3 regions of the Dictyobacter halimunensis genome follow, and region 1 is predicted to be linked to each of the others. Evidence: riboswitches for the same ligand, from Rfam matches in the RefSeq annotation. Region 1 holds a riboswitch; each other region holds the start of a gene.

Region 1 (7,198 bases):
CATTACTGTTGCCGCCGTTATCTTCGTTAAGAAGCGCATCGCGCACACCATTGCTTCCTCCGAAGTCGCCGATGAGTCAAAAGAGCACTCCCTCCGCTAGAATCACTTTTTATGGTGGTGTACCAGCGGTGCTCTACGGTTGTATGAGAGTGTCTTACTCCCACGATCATCGCCTGTGGCCTGCATGAGTTTTCACACCAGCGATGCTCAGAAGTCAGTTTTATGGTGATGCATGGGGGCGCAATCGCGCCCCCATCCGCACTAACTTAAGCAGAGAGTAGCCTCTCTGCGCTCTCAAAGCGGGAGAACCCTGCACCCCTTAAGTTGGTGCATGGGGGCGCAATCGCGCCCCCATGCACCAACTTAAAAAACCAGTGCGGCCGCGTAGCGGACGCCTGTGCGGAGGCGCTCACGTATCCCAATAAGGCGAAAGTAAGGTTCATTTTGAATGTAGAGATGTTTTTTTGTTATAATGCAAAAAAAGAATAAAAAAATTGTTAGTGGTTGTTGGATCAGGAGGTTAAGGATGAAAACGCGTATTATCACTATTGTGTTGCTATGTGCGGTTATGCTGGTGGCTGGTGTGCTATGGACCAGTTGTGCCCTCTCGAAACCGGGTGAGACGGTGCCGCAGGCCGTAATCGCCCAGACGAGACTTCCGCATCCAGATCACGTGGTGGTTGTTATTGAAGAAAATCATAGCTATTCGGATATCATTGGTTCTTCCGAGGCTCCTTATATTAATTCCCTGGCCCGCAGTGGGGCCGTCTTTACCAACTTCCATGCTGAAACCCATCCGAGCCAGCCGAATTACCTGGCGCTGTACTCGGGTTCAACGCAGGACGTGAGCAGTGATGCCTGCCCCAATACATTTTCGGGACCCAACCTGGGCCGCGCGCTGCTCAGCGCTCATCTCAGTTTTGCGGGCTATTCGGAGGATATGCCCTCGGTGGGCTATACGGGGTGCGCCGCCCCCAGTTACAACAATGCCCTGTACGCGCGCAAGCACAATCCCTGGACCAACTTTACCAATGTCCCCACCGGCAGCAATCTGCCGTACACCCGGTTTCCCACCGACTACAGCAAGCTTCCTACCGTTTCCTTTGTTATTCCCAACCAGATCCATGATATGCATTCCGCCTCGGTTGCGGATGGCGACATATGGCTCAAAAATAATCTGGATCCCTATGCCCGCTGGGCCAACACCCATAATAGCCTGCTGATTGTCACCTGGGATGAAGATGATGGCTCCGATGTCAATCAGATCCCGACCATCGTTAGTGGCTCAATGGTCAAAACTGGCCGCTACTCTGAAAATGTGAATCACTACCACCTGCTGCGCACGCTGGAAGATATGTACAAACTCCCCGCCATCAACCAGAGCGCCACCGTTCCCTCCATCACCGACATCTGGCGCTAGTGTCTTGTTAGATTCAATTAAATACGGGGAAAGATCGTCCGACGCTGCCGGACGATCTTTCCCCGTATTTAATTTTTTTTCTTAATTCTTTATGAGATTTTGAGACAAAAAGGCACGGTTTTCAAGTAAACTAGAGGGAGGTGAGGCAATATATATAAAAATAAGGGGTGGTGTATGAATAAAAGCGCATTTCTTTCCGGCGTGGAAAAAACCATTTTAGAATTGAAACATACGACTGACTCTATACGGGAGACAGCCGTCTATTACAGCATGGCATTGGATGCCGATCAAATTGTAGAGCCGCTCATCGCCGCCTTTGCCGCTGAAGGCAACGCAACCATTCGGGCAACGATGGCGAGAGCCCTGGGAATTCTGAAAGACAGACGAGCTATCGAACCTTTGCTGCTGGCTGTAACGACCGACAGAAGCCCTGTCGTACGTCATGAAGCAGCCAATGCTCTTGGAGAACTAGACGGTAGGGAGGAGGTGGTTGAGCCGCTCATTGCTGTCCTTTCAGCTCCAAATGAACACAAAGGTAATAAGATGGATGTAAACGTTGTCTCGAGTATTGTGTTCGCATTGCGGAAGTTGAACGATGCGCGCGCGGTTGAGCCATTGATCGATGCGCTTGAGCGAAAGGACGAGCAGACGCGTGCCGTGATCGCGCTCTCCCTGGGCAGCTTTGGTGATATTCGCGCGGTTGAACCCTTGCTCAACCTTCTGTATGATGATGAGCCCTTGATCCGCCGCGCCGCTGCCTGTGCCCTGGGCGACCTGAGTGATCAGCGCGCTGTCCTCCCCTTGATTGACGCGCTTACTGATCCAGACTTCGAGACGCGCAGCGGCGCGATCAAATCCCTGGGGCTACTCGGCGATCGGCGCGCTATTGAGCCCTTATGTTCGCTGTTGCAACAGGACCGCATACCTTATCGGCGCGTCTTTATTATTGGGGCCCTGGATCGTCTGGGCGCTACGCAGGCGGTGAGGCCGCTGATCGCTCTGCTGCAGAATTCGTTGGAAGAAGAAGAGGTGCGCGCGGCCTCTATCGAAACCCTCGGCCATTTAGGTGATAAAAGCGCTACCCCTTTCCTGCTCAACTTTGTTACAGATTTTGTGGCGGGCGATGCCAATGAGCTCCGCTGGCGCGCCGTCGTCGCTTTAGGACAACTTGGCGATACCCGTGCCATCGACAGGCTTAGCAGATATCGCACTGATCCGGAGCCTGTTATGCGCATGGCTGTCATCTCCGCCTTACGTCAGTTGAAAACGGCTCAAACCGCCGAATTGCTTCCCGATCACCCATAACACAAAAAACTGAGCCAGAACTGGTGACTATCTCTTTCTGTAAACCGTCTATGGATGTGAGCGATATAAAAAGCTCTCTAAATTTTTATTTTTTTTGTATAGAAATGTCTGCGCGATGAGCATAGTTAAAGCCTGGCGTCGCGCCATTCTTTAAATCGCCTAAAAGTGGAATTGGAAGATAGCTCTGAGGATATAGACCATTAAGGTGCAATGGATGCCCCTTCTTCTGCAGTGAATTGCTCGTACTTATCCCTTCTCTCCATCTCCTACTTGTCTGAAGCAGCAAAAGAGAGATATGAAAAATACCACTGTATCTACGTGGCGACAGCCGTTTGTGCGCGATCGCTTTACCGTGCTGGCTTATGCCTTGCTGGCAAGTTTCTGCTATTTACAGGCCTCGCCTGGCTCGCTGGTCCCATTTTTGCATGCGGAGATGCACCTCAACTATACCATTGATAGCCTGCATATGAGTGGTATCGCGCTTGGCATGATCGTGGCCGGTCTGCTGGCGGACCGCGTTTCCGGCCGCTGGGGCCGTCGATTAACGCTTTGGGGTGGTGCCTCTGGCCTACTGGTTGGTGCCTTGTTGCTCATGTTCAGTCACCATCCCGCGATCAGTATTTTCGGTATGTTTGTGATTGGTCTGCTGGGCACCTTTTTGATGGTGACGGTCCAGGCCTCCTTGTCCGATCACCATGCTGAGCATCGGGCGACAGCGATTACCGAGGCCAATATGATCGCCAGCCTGGGGGCGGGTCTGGCCCCGATCTGCCTGGGCGGCATGGTACTACTGGGTGCTGGCTGGCGCGGTATGCTCTTTGTGCCGATGGTGATCGTACTGCTGCTGGCTCTCTGCTTTTTCAAGGTTTCGGTGCCGGAGGCGCGGGCGTTCGCGCGTAAGCAAGAGGCCGGTGGACGTGTGAAGGCGCCGGGCGCTTTCTGGCTCTACTGGCTGGCGATGGTGATGGGTGTGGCCGCCGAGTGGAGCGTCTCTTTCTGGGGCTCCGGCTACCTGACCAACGTGGTCGGCATCGAGCGTACCAGTGCCGCGACCCTCATGAGCCTGTTCTTCCTGGCCGCCGTGATCGGTCGCTTTATCGGGAGCCATCTGACCCGGCGCATCGCCGTCGAAAGGTTGCTGCTGCCTGTGCTGATCGTGGCGATACTGGGCTTTACCCTGTTCTGGCTTGGCCCATCGGTTCCATTGCATGTGGTTGGATTGTTCGTGGCTGGCCTGGGCATCTGCAATCTCTTCCCTTTTACCTTCTCCGCCTCGGCCAATCGCATTCCACAGTACGCGGACCTGGCCAGTGCTCGTTCCGCCCTTGGTGGCGGATTGGCCATATTCTGTGCTCCTCTAGTGCTGGGACGCCTGGGGGACATGGTGGGTCTGCGCAGCGCTTATAGCGTGATCTTAGGCCTGTTTGTGCTGATGGGTGTATTCATGGTGCTGGCCGCTCGCGCCACTGTGGATCGGTCCACCACACAGACCGTGATCGCCGAAGATATGCTGGCAAGTGATACGCTCACAGAGGATTCCACCAACCTCATTGTAGATCCTGTATAATTCATCAATTTATAAAGCATTGGCGCGAACATAACACACGATATTATGTTCGCGCCAATGCTTTATAAGCTGCGTCTCATCTCTATAAATTCTCGCTCGCCATAACGTTCGCTTTTCTGTATATAGCTTCCACTTCGCTTGAAGCCGACCTTCTCGTATAGGCGAATGGCCCGCTGATTAAAGGGCAGTACAAAGAGGCGTACCTGCTCCGGGGCAAAGCGTTCTCTGGCGAATTCCAATATGGCCGTCACGAATGCCGTCCCCAATCCCTGACCGGTCAAATCTGGTCGCATCCCCAGACCAATGGCGATCGTCTTCTGATCCTCGTCGTAAATGGCTGGGGTAGTGCTCGACCAGACCAGGGCAGAGGTGCCAAAGCTGGCAAAGCCGATCAATTGCTCTTCTTCATCCCTGACCGTGTAGTGTGGGCTGCGCGGGTCCAGCATTTCAGCCAGAGCATCATCGACATCAGCATCCACCATATTATAGATGTCATATGGTTCTTCATAACGCCATTGAGCTATGAGACGCACATCCTGTTCAGTCATGGGTACGAATTTAAAGGTCATCTCCACTTACTTTCTAACAATCATTTCTATCTTGAATATCTTCAATAGTATGCTAAAATTCGCAGCCTTTTTCAAGAAAAGTTTTTTGAGGATGCTGCTGCTATGCTCCTGCGGTTCTACCTCTCTGTCGTTGATGGCGGTAAGAAGTAAATGTGTAAAGCTCTGGTCTGGTCAATCTCCTGCTTGACTTTTTGAATCAACATATGGTATTGTTGCATCTGTAATTACTACATGTTGTGCACTATCGCAATAAAATACAGAAAAGCTCATAGGGCCAGGCTGTCGTGGTCTGGGTACAATGGGGAAAGTCCGGTGTGATTCCGGCGCTGTCGCGCAACGGTAAGGCGGAGGATATGTGATCCGCTAAGCCCGAATGCCCACCTGTGATGCTATGGATTGATCCCTTCGCGTGAAAGGGTAAGACCAGCAGGGGCCTGTGTCTGCTTTGTTTGCATACCTGTCAGACAGTTTTCGCCTTGTTGCCTGTCGGCCTGTTCTCGCGTGGGAACAGGTTTTTTGTTGTCTGTGGAGGTATGTGTTATGATTCCAAGCCGGTTTTCCGAGTCATTCTCGGCGCCGAATATGCCATCGATTACTCTTGATGTGCCCATGCTTATCACCGAGGCATGTCGCGACCTCGCTCCCGATGTGGATGAGGTACGACTGCTTGCCAGTGTGCAGGCTACCATCTATCCAGGAGCATCGCAAGACGAGGTGTGGCAGGCGCTGGTAATGTCAGCGCGGGCCTGTATCGAGTTGGAGCCCGCCTATACGTTTGTGGCGGCCCGTTTTTTGCTGCTTTCCCTTTACAATACGCTCCAGCCTGAGGAATCCCCTCAATTGGGACTGAGTGATGCCTCTGCGTTCTATGCCGATTATTTTGGAACCTATGTGCGACGAGGCATTGAAACACATCTGCTCGATCCTCGCCTGGCTGAATTTGACTTGCCCAGGCTTGCGGGTGCGATCAGACCTGAGCGCGATCTATTCTTTGCTTATCCTGGACTGCAAACGTTGTATGATCGCTATCTATTGCAGTACGAAGGCCGACGCTTTGAGCTTCCTCAATTGCTCTGGATGCGTGTGGCGATGGGCCTGGCCCTGCGCGAAGAGCACAAGGAGGCGCGGGCGATCGAGTTTTATGAGCTGATCTCGCAGTTTCATTTTACGCCCGCTACGCCTACACTCTTTAATGCTGGTACCTCTCATCCTCAACTGTCATCCTGCTATCTGACCACTGTGCAGGATGACCTGCGGTATATCTTCAAGAGTATTCAGGATAATGCTTTGCTTTCCAAATGGGCAGGTGGACTGGGAAATGATTGGACAAATGTACGGGCATCAGGTTCTCATATCAAAGGTACCAATGGCACCAGTCAGGGAATTATACCGTTTCTCAAGGTGGCGAACGATACTGCGGTCGCTGTCAATCAGGGCGGTAAGCGTAAGGGGGCCGTCTGCGCGTATCTGGAGAACTGGCACCTGGATATCGAGGATTTTCTGGATCTGCGCCGTAATACCGGTGATGAACGGCGGCGCGCCCACGATATGAATACCGCCTGCTGGATCTCTGATGAGTTTATGCGCCGTGTACAACAGGGTGATAATTGGACCCTGTTTAGCCCTGATGAGGTGTCTGACCTGCACAATCTCTATGGAGAGGCGTTCGCCCGGCGCTATCGGGAGTATGAACAGCTGGCGGATGAGGGCGGCGTGAGGCAGTTCAGACGCCTGCCGGCACTGGATCTGTGGCGTAAGATGTTGACCCGGCTGTTTGAGACAGGTCATCCGTGGTTGACGTGGAAGGACGCGGCCAATGTGCGCTCGACCCAGGATCATGCAGGGGTGATTCATAGCAGCAATCTTTGTACCGAGATCTTGCTTAATACTTCAGCAGAAGAGACGGCTGTCTGCAACCTTGGTTCGCTCAATCTGGCGGCCCACCTTGTCGGTAATCAATTGGATCTGCCCCGACTGCGTTCAACTATCTCGACTGCGGTGCGTATGCTGGATAATGTAATTGATATCAACTATTATCCTACGCCGGAGGCGCGCCAGGCCAATCTGCGCCATCGTCCGATTGGCCTGGGGTTGATGGGCTTTCAGGATGCTCTCTATCGTCTGGGTATGAGCTATGCCAGCCACGAGGCGGTCGAGTTCGCCGATCATAGTATGGAGGCTATCTCCTACTATGCCATTCTGGCCTCTACGGAACTGGCGGCCGAGCGTGGGTGCTATGCCAGTTATCAGGGCTCTAAATGGCAGCGTGGCCTGCTGCCATTGGATAGCATTGCCCTGCTTGAGCAGGAGCGTGGCGAGCCGCTTGAGATGGATCGT
Region 2 (7,198 bases), on a different contig from region 1:
TGAACCGTCAAGAAGCAATTGACTTTCTCTTAGATCACTATGAGAATCCTCGCAATCAAGGCGAAATTGAGCATCCAGATGTTAATCTGAATGGTGGCAATCCTGGTTGTGCCGACGTGATTACCATGCAGGCCAGCTTTGGTGAAGACGGCAAGCTCAAAGAGATCGCCTGGGATGGTACCGGCTGCACCATTAGCCGCGCTGCCGCCTCATATGTGACTGAGATGGTGCAGGGCATGAGTGCCGAAGAAATCGAAAACATTACGTTCGAGGACCTGATGGACCAGCTGGGCCGCGAGGTTGTCATGACCCGTCCTACGTGTGCAACCCTGGCGCTGGGCACTTTGAAAAAGGGTGTGCACGAATTTGATATGCACCAGCGCGCCGACAAGGCCAATTACGACCATCATCAGCACTAGGCGGTAGCTGTTTACAAGTGATACACATTGCGCCAGTGGGCCAGAATCGTCAGGGCTTGCTGGTGCAATTTTTTGTGTTCGGGATCATTGAGCCAGCGACTCACGCCCGAGGGATGGGGAAGGGGCAGGTAGAGCGTCCCATTATCTTCAATATATGAGCCGATACATTCCTCCAGCCGGACCTTACCGCAGAATGCTTCAATGGCCATCGTACCCACCAGCAGCACTACTTTGGGACGCAGCAGGCGTAGTTCGGCATTGAGATAGGGGCGGCACAGAGCCATTTCGGCTGGCGAGGGTTTGCGATCGCCGTGCCCACTTTTATGGCGGCCGGGATCACAGCGTGTGAGGGAACTGAGATAGGTATGATCATGCAGATAGCCGGGTGGAAAACCCGCAGCCTCCAACCACGACTGTAGCACGCGACCACCTGGGCCACTGAACGGCCGGTCCTGCGCCACCGAACGATGGCCGGGGGCCTGTCCAATAATCAGAATGCGATCGGTGCCGCGTCCGCTCACGATTGGATGGGCTACGGGAATATATCCATGCTCCTGACAGAGCCGGCAACGCCGGATCTGCTGCTGGAGGTCAATCAGGGTCTCCGCTGTTTCCTTAGTTACGTGCTGCTTCTCCAACATTTTCCGCGTGCTGCTCTTCTATCAAGCTGGGTTCATGGAACAGACGAGTCAGGTGCCGATACTGACCGCCATAATACAGCAATGGTTCCTCTTCTTTATGGAGGCCATGACCATTGGTTGCAGGCTGACCGTCGGGCTCAGATTGAATATTGCCGTGCTCATCAACAAATCCCATGTGCTCTGGGGTTCCCATGGCTACTACCTGACCAAGGAAGATGACATGATCGCCGCCCGGGTATTCGGCCACAATGCGCGCGTCGATAAAGGCCAGCACATCTTTAATAATTGGCGCCCCGGTGGCTACGGTATAGTGGGGGGCATAGCAGAAATGTTCAAAGCGTTCGGGGCTATTGGTCGCAAAGCCACGCGACCACTGCTCTTGATGTTTTGCCAGCATATTAACCGCAAAGATCTTGCTTTCCCGCAGAAACGGTAGTGTGCTGCTATTATTATCAATACAAATGAGAACCAATGGTGGATTTAAAGAAACTGAACAAAATGAATTGACAGTCAGACCTGCAAGGACATCATTACTGCTCGTCGTGACAACCGTCACACCGGTAGCAAAGCGTCCCATTACCTGCCTGAAAAGTTCTTTTTCAATAGCCATGATAATTCCTTCAAATGGAAGATAGAAAAACGTAGGAACGCCATTGGCTCCGCGTTGAACGCAGTGGTTGGTTCCATCCCCCTGCATCTCAATCACCATAAATAGAGAAGTTGTATTGTGCCAGGGCGACTACTCTTTAGTTAAGAGTATCACGCGCAAGCAACCACTTGTCAACTGACCTTCCGTACAGGATTACAGGCCTGAAATGGTACTGTTGGCTATTTATAGGTGCCGCGCACCTGTTCTCAAAGAAAAATATCTTTACGCATACAATAAAAAGAAACTCTGTGAACCTGCATGAAACTATCGCTATAGCAGTGAAACAACTGAATAAGGCAATGGTCTTCCCACCTTAGTTATCTAGCTTCACGTTCATCGACTAATAGCAGAGGATCAAGGGAACATTTTATTTCGCGAACAAGCGTGTTGTTACCATCATCAAAGTACGCGATCTCACCATTTTCCAGCAGAATACATAGGGATTGGGCATTGTGAGAACGGTTATACTGGTATTGTGATTTTACTGCACATATTCCATCGTGGGTGATAAAAACGGCACCCGGTCGTAGGGTTTTGAGAGGCACTTCATCGTACATTATGATTTTTCCTCCATACTGGTTGTGTTGTGTTAGTGCATGGCGCGCGCATGCGCGCGCCATGCACTAACACAACACAGATATCTGAGCACCGCAGGTGCGAAAACACATGCAGGCTGCAGGCGATGATCATGAGCGTTAGATGCTCTGTGAGAGGTAGCCCTGGTTAACCATCTATTTATATTACAGTTGTAATAATCAATAGTTTGGTTATGGTTCTATGACAATTGGGTATTTAAACTTAAGCATAGGAATGAAGAATACATAATTGAGGCTTACAATCGTTTATAATACATTAAGGAAAAACGATGCGAGTCAGAGGAGTACACGGCATTATGCAGGGAAGTTCAAACGGTCTGGTCGGGAAGATGCTTGGAACCTGTACGTTGGAGAAGTTGATCGGCAAGGGTGGTATGGGAGCGGTCTACCTGGCACGACAGCAGCGTCCGATCCGCCAGGTGGCGGTTAAGGTACTTCATTCGTACCTGGGAGGCAACGACGGGGAATTTTCACAGGAATTTCTGACACGTTTTCGTCGCGAAGCAGATGTGGTAGCCCGGTTGGAGCATATGAATATCATGCCGCTGTATGAATACGGTGAGCAGGATGGTCTGGCATACCTGGTGATGCCGTATCTGACCGGTGGCAGCCTGAGCGAGCGGCTGAAGCGGCAAGGGGCATTGCCGCTGGGGGATGTCGTCTCCTATATGGACCAGGCGGCATCGGCATTGGATTATGCCCATGCGCAAGGGGTGATCCACCGTGACCTGAAGCCGGCTAATTTTCTTTTACATGCTGATGGACGTCTGGTGCTCACCGATTTTGGAATTGCGCGCTTTGCTGATGATGTTGTGCCTGGCGCGGCCTTAACCAGGACCGGTGTGACGCTGGGGACGCCCGAGTATATGGCGCCCGAGATGGCACTGGGCGAGGCGGTCGATTATAGGGCTGATATTTATGAACTGGGGGTGGTGCTCTATACTCTCCTGAGTGGCCATGTGCCTTTTACCGGTTCCAGTTCACTGGCTGTGATTACGCGTCATTTGCAAGAGACGCTGCCCCTTTTACATCAGGCACACCCTGAAATTCCCGCGGGTGTGGATGCGGTCATTCAGAAAGCGACCGCCAAAGATCGTATGCAGCGTTATGCCTCTGTCCGTGATATGGCCCGGGCCCTGCATGCCGCTATTGAGCAGCCGAACGGTTATCAGGCGCTGGGAGAAGACGCGGTACCAACCGTAATACAGCCTGGTGGAGCGCCAACGATACTGGCAGCAAATACTCCGCCTTCTGGCATTGGCATCTCAGACTCTACGCCGACTACGCGGGCGTCTGCTATGAATTATGGGCCATTTAACGAGCGATCCAGCAGTAGCAATACACCCGTGTATCTGCCAACCCCACCTCCGCCTCCACCCCCGCGGTCATCATTTGTGCCACCGAAACAGAAGGGTGCCTGGTGGCTCGTACCACTCCTCGTGATCTGTGCCGTGGTACTGGTACTGGCGGTCGTCATTACGGGTACTCAGCTATTCAAAAATAACGCCGTTACAGGAGTTACGGGAACTCCCACGGCCCAGGCAACGCCCACGAGTGGACCAACCGCCACGCCAACCGCCGCGCCAACCGCCACTCCGGCTCCGAAGCCTACGAGCGTCCCAACGCAGGCTCCTCCACCTGCATCCGGCAAAGTGCCTACTGGACCATTGCTCTATTCCGCAGCCAGTCCTGGTCCGGCCTGCGATACAGGTAGTGGTACCTGGACGATTTACAATGGCGCGAACATCAACTGTCAGAGCAACGGTACACAGATTACCAATACCGCTACCTCCCAGGCCCTACAGGGTATCTTTCTGACCGCCTTGCCGGGTAAAAATTATCCCAATGACTATGTGCTCGAAGTTAATGTGCAGCAGGTGCAGAGCTCTAACAGTAGCTTTGGGCTTTACTTTCGCAACCAGCCAGGCAACCAGCAGGGAACATATACCTTTCTGATCGCGCCCGATGGTAGCTGGCAGGCGACCGTCTATGATAACGCGACCGGAGCCCCCAAAGTGCTTTCTAAGGGGACCTTCGGTGATACCCACGCCGCTAGCAAGCTCATGGTTGTCGTCAAGGGATCGCAGTTTAACTTTTACTCTAACGGCAAAGCGTTGGGGAGTGTCAGCGATGCTACGTACGCTAGTGGCACGGTTGGCCTGGCCGTTGACCAGGGAGGGACCGTTACCGTTAGCAACTTTGCTATGTATGCTACTGCCTAACGTGCCAGAAAGCCGTAGGTTTCGCGCCTGCGGCGCTCAATTAGTTATGTAGGAGGTGGTGGAATGCCATGGGTGGGTGCATTCGCACCCACCCATGGCATTCCACCACCTCCTACATAACGGTTGTTAAGGCATTTTCTTGACTTTGTTGGTGATGGTCGATATACTCTTCTACAGATAAATATGTAACAGTGTCTTTACCGGGTGGCCTGGATCTTATCCAGGCAGAATAGGGAAGTCGGTGCAAATCCGACGCAGTCGCGCTACTGTTAGCGGCGAGCGGTTCATGTGTTTATCCACCATCGTGGTCACTGTCCCTGATCAGGCAGAAAGGGGGTGGGAAGGCCATTGTGAACCGCGTCAATAGTCGTAAGCCAGGAGACCTGCCCGGTGAGAGGCTCACGTTCCTTCGCGTCAAAGGAGTGAACCCGGATGAATCACGATGTGCGAGTCGCGCAAAGCTTTCCTCCCCGTCAGTTCTGGCAGATGCCTCTCCTTCTGACTGCTACAAAAATACCCGGATGAGCGGTTAGACATGAAAACAGTAACACGTCCAACTCGGACGGCTCCCGATCCTGAGCGGCCACAGCAACATCGTATCGCTCCACCATTTGTACTTGGTGGCCTGGGAATATTGCTGCTTATCGTGATGCTGGTCTCGATAAGTTTTGGCTCCATTTCCGTGCCTGTACCGACAATTGTGCAGATTTTGCTGAACAGCACTGGTCTATTCCATTTTCCGGTGCGCTGGGACCCGTCGCTGGAGATCATTATCGTGCAGGTGCGCCTGCCGGTGGTGGTCGGCGCGGTCCTGGTTGGCGCGGCCCTGGCGGTGGCGGGAACGCTTTTTCAAGGTATGTTGCGCAATCCCCTGGCCGATCCATATCTGATGGGGACATCTTCAGGCGCGGCCCTGGGAGCAACGATCGCCTTTGTGTTACCCTTTGATACCGTCTATGGAAACTTTTTTCCCCTGACACCATTGCTGGCCTTTGGCGGGGCTGTGCTGACGGTTGTGTTTGTCTATGCCATGGCGCGTTCAGATGGGCGCACCCCGGTGATCATGTTGCTGCTGGCCGGCGTTGTCGTCAACGCAGTTCTGACCGCCGTGCAGACCCTGATTTTAAATCTCTGGCCCTCCAATGACTTTGGACGCCTGCTGGGACTGTATAACTGGCTCTCAGGAGGAATCGCTATTGTCGGCTGGGGACCACTGGCTGTCGTCGCAATCATTGTTTTGCTGGGATTGCTGGTCGCGTTCGCGCTGGCTAGTGTGCTGGATGTATTCGCGCTGGGAGAGGACGCGGCGGCTCACCTGGGATTGCATGTCGAGTGGATGCGCTTCCTGATCGTGGTGGTGGCCTCGCTCCTGACGGCCGCCGCGGTCTCTATCAGTGGCCTGATCGGTTTTGTTGGCCTGGTGACGCCGCATTTTATGCGCCTGCTGTTGGGACCGCGTCACCGTGTCCTGCTGCCAGCGGCGGCCCTGGGTGGCTCTGTCTTTTTGACTCTGGCCGATCTGCTGGCGCGTACCATCCTGGCCCCAACCGTCATTCCCGTTGGCGTTTTTACCGCCCTGGTGGGCGCCCCTTTCTTCTTATTTCTATTGCGCAGCAGTAAGCGAGAATATAAATGGTAGACAGGTCCATACCGGTACTGGAAGTACAAGAAGTTGCTTTTGGCTATAAACAGCAGGCGCTGCTATACGATGTCTCTCTCGCCATCCAGGCGGGTGAGATGGTTGGCCTGCTGGGCCCCAATGGCTCGGGCAAGACCACGCTGCTGCGTCTGCTGAGTGGCGTCCTGCAGCCACGTCAGGGACGGATTCTGCTGGAGGGTCGCGAACTGCGGCACTGGGGACGGCGCAAGGCCGCGCAGCGTATCGCTGTGGTGCCACAAGAACTACACATGCCCTTCGCCTATACCGTGGAGCAGATGGTTGGCATGGGCCGCACCCCGTTTGCCTCTTCATTCTGGGGCGCAGGGACTCCTGATGATAGCGAGATCATTCAGCAAGCGATGCGCGAGGCCGGGGTCGACGCGCTGGCCGAACGGATCTTCAATGAATTGAGCGGTGGAGAACGCCAGCGCGTCACGATCGCTATGGCTCTGGCCCAACAACCGACTATCTTGCTGCTGGATGAGCCAACCTCGCACCTGGATATCAAGTATCAGATCGAGACGCTGGAACTGGTGCAGCACCTCAACCGCCAGCGCGGCATGACCGTCATTGCCGCCATGCACGATCTGAACCTGGCTTCGCGCTATTTCTCCCGTCTGCTGCTCTTCCAGCGCGGTATCGTGGCCGATGCCACGCCGGCCGAGGTACTGGAACCGGGACTGCTCAGCCGTGTCTACGGTATCGATGTACAGGTAGGTATCCTGCGTGGTGCCGAACACCTGAGCGTTTTACCACCCAGCCAGGATACTTCCCCTTTGAAAAGCAATCGATCGGCGTCTCGTGTTCATCTTATTGCCGGTGGGGGATCGGGCGAACTGGTGATGCGTGCCCTGGCCGACGCCCATATCCCATTTAGTGCCGGTGCGTTGAATATCGGTGATAGCGATCACACCCTGGCCCTGCGATTGGCCGAAGACGTGATCACTGAGCAGCCCTATACGCCGATCTCCGCCAGCGTGTTGGAGCAGGTACGACAACGCCTGCTGCGTG
Region 3 (7,198 bases), on a different contig from region 1:
GACGCTATTGACGATGTCGATATCTTCTTTTGGCAGGGCCGTATCGAGTAATCCCAGACCTGTCTGGCGCAGCAACTTTGTGCCGGTCCAGATGATATTGATGGCTACCAATAGCGCCACAATCGGGTCCAGGATGTACCACCTGGTGATGGCGACCAGCAGGACTCCCACCAGCACGCCCACCGTCGTTATCACATCGGCGAATAAATGGTGGGCGTCCGCCTCCAGGGTGATCGAGCGCTGTCGCCTGCCCGCCTGCAGCATAAACCAGGCCAGCACACCGTTGATGATGGCACCGAAGACTGAGAAGCCCAGGCCTAGAAATGGCTGGTCAATTGGTTCGGGATGAAAGAGGCGGGGAACCGACTCGATGGCGATAATCAGGGCCGCCACCAGGATGAGCGCGCCCTCGACTCCGCTAGAGAAATATTCGGACTTGGTATGCCCATAGGCATGATCTTCATCAGCCGGGCGCGCGGCCAGCGTCAGCGCCCACAGTCCAACCAGCGCCGCCACCAGATTCACCACCGACTCGGCCGCGTCTGAAAATAATCCCACCGACCCGGTTAGAAAATATCCTATAAACTTTACCGCCATGGTGGCTAGCGCGGCAGCTATTGATAAGAACATGTACAAACGGAGCGAAGTCTGCTTCATACAATCCTCTCGTTTTCAGCCAGCTATCACGAAACCAGCTGACTGATACTTACACATATGACCATCTCTATGTAATACGAACGATGGATTAAAAGGAAATAAAAAAGTTCTCATTGGCTAACTCTGCCGGATAGTGGTTAATCTGCTATACAGGGTCTGTGCGTGATAACATAAAAAGAAAAAGAATGCATGGAGGATTTTGCTTTGGAGCACAGAAATGATTCCCGGCGCACCATCCTGGTTACAGCGCAGCTGGCGGATAGCTGGAACGATCGTATAAGAGAGATTGCGCCCGATTTTACTATCGAACTGCGGCCCTGGGCGAAGGCAGAGGATATTTCGGATGAATTATGGAAAAATGTGGAGATCCTCTTCACCCTGGGAGCTTTTCCAACGCCGGAGCAGGCGCCCAACCTGCGCTGGGTCCAGCTTTATTCCGCTGGCGCCAACCAGGCTTTCACTGGTCCTCTGGCGAAGTCCAATGCCATCATTACCACGGCCAGCGGCGTGCATGCGGTCAATATCGCCGAATACGTCTTGACGACGATGCTGACCTGGTTCCATCAGTATCACCAGTTCGGTAGCTGGAAGCAGAAGGGGCACTGGCCCGATGAGCAGGAGCGCGATCTGTTCATGCCCGAAGAGTTGCGTGGAAAGACGCTCAACGTGGTCGGCTATGGCAGTATCGGACGCGAAGTTGCCCGGCTGGCCAAAGCTTTTGGCATGCGCATCATCGCCATGGAGCAGCGACCAGATCATCGCGATCGCGGATTTCTCTTCCCGGATATTGGGGATCCAGAGGGGACCTTGCCTGATCACTATTATACAAAAGATCAGTTCCACCAGTCCCTGGCTGAGAGCGATGTGGTCGTCGCTGCGGTGCCGTTGACACCCGATACCAGGGGAATGTTTGATGCCGCGGCATTCCATGCCATGAAAGATAGCGCATTATTCGTCAACATCGCGCGCGGCGACGTGTGTAACGAGCCCGACCTGATCAAAGCTTTAAAGGAAAAAGAGATCGCCGGTGCCGCCCTGGACGTTTTCGCGGATGAGCCGCTGCCCGATAGCAGCCCTTTCTTTGGCATCCCCAATGTCATCATGAGCCCCCATATCTCGGGTATGACGCCTCACTATAATGATCGGGTGGCCATGATCTTTACCGAAAACCTGCGTCGCTATCTCAAGGGAGAGTCGCTTTACAACGCGGTTGATAAGGAACGCGGCTATTAGGAAAGCGACGCGTTTATTGACATAAGCGGATAAACCTCGGTATACTAGCTGAGGAAATAACTCAACTTTTTTAGTTTACCAGGTGGTCAGGACATGAAGTTCTGGCAGAATAGGGAAGTCGGTGAAAATCCGACGCAGTCGCGCTACTGTAACTGGTACAGGCTTATCGCACCTCTTGCCACTGTTCTTTCTTGTTGGAATGGGAAGGCCGCGTAAGTATGCCAGAAGTCAGGAGACCTGCCTGGTGAGTGATGCTCTTCATCCTTCGCGTAAAAGGAGCGAGCTACCCAGGCATTCTCCTCTTTGGTCTCGTGTTGACCTGGCTGGCTGCTATTTTTCGCGAGGTGACCGTGGGCGTTATCTAGAAGGATACACATCATATGCGCACCCATGTCATCTCACTACGTTTATTAAGTGTCTTCTTACTGGGCCTGGTGCTTATTCTGGCTTCCTGTGGGCAAAGTAACAATTCTCAGACGTCGGGTGGCAGCACACCCGCCGCGCAAGCCACCCCAACTCCCGCGCTGGACGCGTATGGAACCCCGATCGCGATCCCGAAAACGGCACCGCAGCGCATCGTGTCGCTGGCACCCAGCATCAGCGAAATTTTGGGCGCCCTCCACCTGGAGAAGCGGGTCGTTGGCGTCGATGCGTTCACCAACTATCCACCCTCACTGGCCGGTTTGAAAAAGGTTTCGAGCAGCTCGGGTTTTAATGTGGAGGCCATCGTGGCTTTGAAGCCGGACCTGGTTTTGAGCTCGGGTGGGTTGTCCAACAAATATGATACCCAGATGTCGCAATTAGGTTTACAGGTGGTCGATCTCCCCTCACCCACTATCGCGCAGACGATGGATCAGATTGCCCTGATTGGCCGTTTGACTCATACTGAAAACGTCGCTAATCCGCTGGTCGCGCAGATGAAGCAGCAGATTGCCCAGGTGCAGAGCGCTGTTAAAGGGACAACCACGGCCAAAACCCTGTTAGAGGTTGACGATAGTACGCCCGGCAAACCCTACGTCTTTGGCGGTAACTCCTTTGGTGATGAGATGGCCGGCTATGCCAACGCCACCAATATCTTCCACAGCAATACCACTAACGGCGGCTATCCGCAGGTCACCGATGAGGCCATTATCGCTGCTAATCCACAATATATCATTCTTACCGAGGACCCGATGTATGGCGGTCAGCCATCTGTAGTATACAAGCGAGCAAACTGGGGTGGCATCGCGGCGGTAAAATCTCACCATGTCTATCACATTAATTCTGATATCATGCAGCGTCCCGGACCCCGCATCGTGCAGGGATTGCGCTGCCTGGCGCAGGTTGTGCATCCCGACAAGTTTTCTGGTGCGCTGCCGAGCTATTGTACAGCCAGTGTATAGTTGTTTTGTATTTTTTACACCCTCAAGTTTAATGGAATAGGATAAAAAAAGAATGGAAGAACAGCAATATTCTGAGACTCACAATGAGTCCGTCGAAGTTGACGAATTAACTGAAGAGGGACGTGCGCGCCTTCGTAAAGAGCAGGCCGAGATGCGTGCGCATCGCAAGCCAGCCAGAGGACTGGTGATCATCAATACTGGCAATGGCAAAGGCAAGACCACGGCGGCCCTCGGTGTCTTGTTCCGTGCCTGGGGACAGAACATGCGCGTGGTGATGTTGCAGTTCTTGAAATCTCAGACCGGCAAATGGGGTGAGATTCGCGCCGCTCAGAAAATGGGCGTGGAGATTATCCCGCTGGGCGAGGGTTTTACCTGGAACAGTGATAATCTGGAGCATGATAAGGCGCTGGCCCGGCAATGCTGGCAACTCTGCCGTGAAAAGATCGAGAGCAATCAGTATGACATCGTGATTATGGACGAGATCACCTATGCCATTAATTACGGCTGGCTCGATGTGAATGAGGTGCTGAGCACGCTGCAGGCCCGCAATCCCAAAATGCATGTGATTATTACCGGGCGCGACGCCCCCCAGGCCTTGATCGACTATGCCGATCTGGTTACTGAGATGACAGAGATCAAACATCCTTATCATGAAGGGATCCTTGCCCAGAAGGGCATAGATTTTTAGTTCTCTGTCTTGTGACGTTGTGGAAACTGTGTCCGGCATAGTCGGACACAGTTTCCACAACGTCACAAGAACAATTTGATTGATGCCTCCTGCATCAATCAGGCGACTGAGCCAGTGCGAAAAGGGTATATGTTATGACTGATCTGAAGGCTTTAATTGGCAGTATTACACCGATTGACTCCAACTATGTTGAGCAGGCGCGTGCGCGGCAGGCGCAGTTGACCAAGCCCGCTGGGAGTCTGGGACGTCTGGAAGAGATCGCGGCGCAGGTGGCGGGCATCACCAGGAGTGTAGTTCCAGTTATACAGCGACGCGGGGTCATTGTGATGGCTGCTGACCACGGGGTAACCGCCGAGGGCGTGAGCGCCTATCCCAAAGACGTGACGCCCCAGATGGTGCTCAACTTCCTGGCTGGCGGCGCGGCTATCAACGCGCTGGCCCGTCAGGCGCATGCCGATGTGACCGTAGTCGATATCGGTGTGGCCGCTGACCTTGAGCACCCCAACCTTCTCTCGCGTAAAGTACGGCGTGGGACCGCCAATATGGCGCGTGAAGCGGCCATGAGCCAGGCCGAAGCTCTGCAGGCCATCAACATTGGTATCGAGGTGCTTGAAAATCTGGCCGGCCAGGGTCTGGACCTGGTGGCTACCGGTGAGATGGGGATCGGCAATACGACCGCGGCCAGCGCCCTGACCGCCTGTCTATTGGATGTACCGGCTGAATACGTTACCGGCCGAGGGACAGGTATTGATGACCAGCAACTGGCGCACAAGGTGCGCATCATTGAGCGTGCCATTGCCCACAACGCACCTGATGTCTCTCAGCCGCTCGATGTACTGGCAAAGCTGGGAGGACTCGAGATAGCTGGCCTGGTCGGCGTAATTCTGGCCGCTGCCTCCCGGCGTATCCCGATTATCATCGACGGCTTTATCTCCAGCGCGGCGGCTCTGGTCGCCTGGGCCCTTGCTCCCGGGGTGCGCGACTCTCTTTTCGCCGGCCACCTCTCGGTTGAGCGAGGCCACCGCCTTATCCTCGAAAAGCTAGGCCTGGAGCCGCTGCTTAACCTGAACTTGAGATTGGGTGAAGGCACCGGCGCCGTGCTGGCCATGCACATTATTGAGGGGGCCCTGCTTACGCACAAAGAGATGGCCACCTTCTCTGAGGCCGGCGTCAGCAACAGGGACAATGCATAGACCGTTTCATGACTAAGCCCCCCGCTTTGCAAATAAAGCACAAATATGTGATGTCGCAACCGCTATCCTGGCCTGTATTGTGCAATATGCACAATACAGGCCAGGATATTTTATACTTTTCAGCCGTTCTATCAAAATTAATTTGATGTTAGTATATCTTCGAACGATATATTTGTACAATTTATACAAATTAATATCAATTCGTTCACGTTTATACCATTAGCCGGTCTTGCAGTGCTGCTTGTTCCGCACATATACCTCAATAGAATGACCTATCAGAGAAACCAATAAGATATTGGTTTTCAGGGTGGCTAATTACGTCCTGAATTACTGACGTACAAACAACAGGTCTTAAGAGGGAGCGCGATATGCAGAATACTGTTGACCCGCAGGTAGCGTGGGCTCCTGATCAACATAAGGTTGCTACGCATTGTCCATACTGCGCCTTACAGTGTGGCATGTACATTAGCGGGCCGCGTGAGGGAGCCACAATTGCAGGCAATCCCCGGTTTCCGGTAAACAATGGCCGTATGTGCATTAAGGGCTGGCACGCTGCGGCGACCCTCCAGCATCGCGAGCGCTTGCGCACACCACTACGACGTGCGGCAGATGGTACATTCGAGCCGATCTCCTGGGAAGAAGCAATGGCTACCATTGCTGACAACTTTCGACGGGTGCAGACTCGTTACGGGAAGGATGCGTTAGGGGTGCTGGGCGGTGGCTCCCTGACCAATGAGAAAGCCTATCTGCTGGGAAAATTTGCCCGAGTGGCTTTGGGGACATCGCAGATCGACTACAATGGACGTTTCTGTATGTCTTCAGCGGCTACGGCTGGGCAGGCTGCCTTTGGTCTCGATCGTGGCTTGCCTTTTCCTGTCTCTGATATCGCGCAGGCTGATGTGGTGATGCTGGTGGGCAGCAACGCGGCAGAAACTATGCCGCCGCTAATGCAATACTTCGAATCCCAGCGCAAACAGGGTGGGCGTTTGATTGTGGTCGATCCACGCGCATCGATCACAGCGCAGACTGCTACCGTTTACCTGCGCCTGACCCCTGGTACTGATGCCGCCCTGGCAAACGGTATTCTCCATATCTTGATTCGCGAAGGTTGGCTGGACTATCAGTATATTCAGCAGCGCACCACCGACTTTGAACGCGTCAAAGCGAATGTAGCCCTGTACTGGCCTGAGCGTGTCGAACGCATTACCGGCATTGCGGAAGCGCAATTATTCCAGATGGCGCGTATGTTGGGAGAGGCCCGTTCCGCCATTATTCTGACCGCGCGTGGCGCCGAGCAGCAGCATCAAGGCGTGCATAATGTGCTTTCCTATATCAATGTCGCCCTGGCGCTGGGCCTGGTTGGTCGTCCAGGGAGTGGTTATGGATGCCTGACGGGCCAGGGGAATGGCCAGGGTGGTCGGGAACACGGTCAGAAGGCAGACCAGTTGCCGGGCTATCGTCACATCACAGATCCAGTCGCGCGGCGGCATATCGCTAATGTATGGGGCGTCGCCGAAGAGACGCTTCCAGGTCCGGGGAGATCCGCCTATGAGATGCTGGAGGCGTTGGGGCGACCAGGTGGTATTTATGCACTTCTGATTATGGGAACCAACCTGGCGGTATCCGCTCCCAATGCGCTGCATATTCAAGAGCGGCTGCGAGCCACCGAATTTATGGTTGTGGTGGATTTCTTTTTATCTGAAACTGCTCAGCTGGCCAACGTTGTCCTGCCTGCAACGCAATGGGCGGAAGAAGAGGGGACAATCACCAACCTCGAAGGGCGCGTGCTGCGGCGCCAGCGAGCTTTTCCGGCACCCCAGGGCATCTATGCTGATAGTGAGATCCTTTGCATGCTGGCCGCCGCCATGGGCAAGGGGGCTTATTTCTCGTATACGGAGCCGCGCCAGATCTTTGCTGAACTGGCACGAGCCAGCGCCGGTGGTCCGGCTGATTACGCCGGGATCAGCTATGAAAAGATTGACGCGCAGGATGGGGTTTTCTGGCCCTGCCCCTCGGCAGAACATCCGGGAATGCCTCGCCTGTTT

Evidence for each region. A riboswitch is a leader RNA that binds a small molecule or an ion and turns the genes downstream of it on or off. The one in region 1 is predicted to bind cobalamin.
Region 2: it holds a riboswitch for cobalamin, as region 1 does, so the genes downstream of both, AABA21_RS15495 (FecCD family ABC transporter permease) here and AABA21_RS08460 (ribonucleoside-diphosphate reductase subunit alpha) in region 1, are expected to answer to the same signal.
Region 3: it holds a riboswitch for cobalamin, as region 1 does, so the genes downstream of both, AABA21_RS17300 (ABC transporter substrate-binding protein) here and AABA21_RS08460 (ribonucleoside-diphosphate reductase subunit alpha) in region 1, are expected to answer to the same signal.

What each region holds. Positions count from the first base shown of each region.
Region 1 is NZ_BSRI01000001.1:2,115,442-2,122,639, forward strand. It holds gene AABA21_RS08435 (DedA family protein) at 1-100, shown strand, start outside; gene AABA21_RS08440 (alkaline phosphatase family protein) at 527-1,420, shown strand; gene AABA21_RS08445 (HEAT repeat domain-containing protein) at 1,595-2,725, shown strand; gene AABA21_RS08450 (MFS transporter) at 3,021-4,292, shown strand; gene AABA21_RS08455 (GNAT family N-acetyltransferase) at 4,355-4,861, opposite strand; cobalamin riboswitch at 5,115-5,260, shown strand; gene AABA21_RS08460 (ribonucleoside-diphosphate reductase subunit alpha) at 5,402-7,198, shown strand, end outside.
Region 2 is NZ_BSRI01000002.1:332,837-340,034, reverse strand. It holds gene AABA21_RS15520 (iron-sulfur cluster assembly scaffold protein) at 1-419, shown strand, start outside; gene AABA21_RS15515 (uracil-DNA glycosylase family protein) at 431-1,060, opposite strand; gene AABA21_RS15510 (flavin reductase family protein) at 1,035-1,670, opposite strand; gene AABA21_RS15505 (hypothetical protein) at 2,027-2,266, opposite strand; gene AABA21_RS15500 (serine/threonine protein kinase) at 2,602-4,527, shown strand; cobalamin riboswitch at 4,713-4,932, shown strand; gene AABA21_RS15495 (FecCD family ABC transporter permease) at 5,063-6,166, shown strand; gene AABA21_RS15490 (ABC transporter ATP-binding protein) at 6,160-7,198, shown strand, end outside.
Region 3 is NZ_BSRI01000002.1:784,242-791,439, reverse strand. It holds gene AABA21_RS17310 (cation diffusion facilitator family transporter) at 1-657, opposite strand, end outside; gene AABA21_RS17305 (D-2-hydroxyacid dehydrogenase) at 862-1,890, shown strand; cobalamin riboswitch at 1,954-2,149, shown strand; gene AABA21_RS17300 (ABC transporter substrate-binding protein) at 2,271-3,272, shown strand; gene cobO (cob(I)yrinic acid a,c-diamide adenosyltransferase) at 3,325-3,960, shown strand; gene cobT (nicotinate-nucleotide--dimethylbenzimidazole phosphoribosyltransferase) at 4,095-5,153, shown strand; gene AABA21_RS17285 (molybdopterin oxidoreductase family protein) at 5,522-7,198, shown strand, end outside.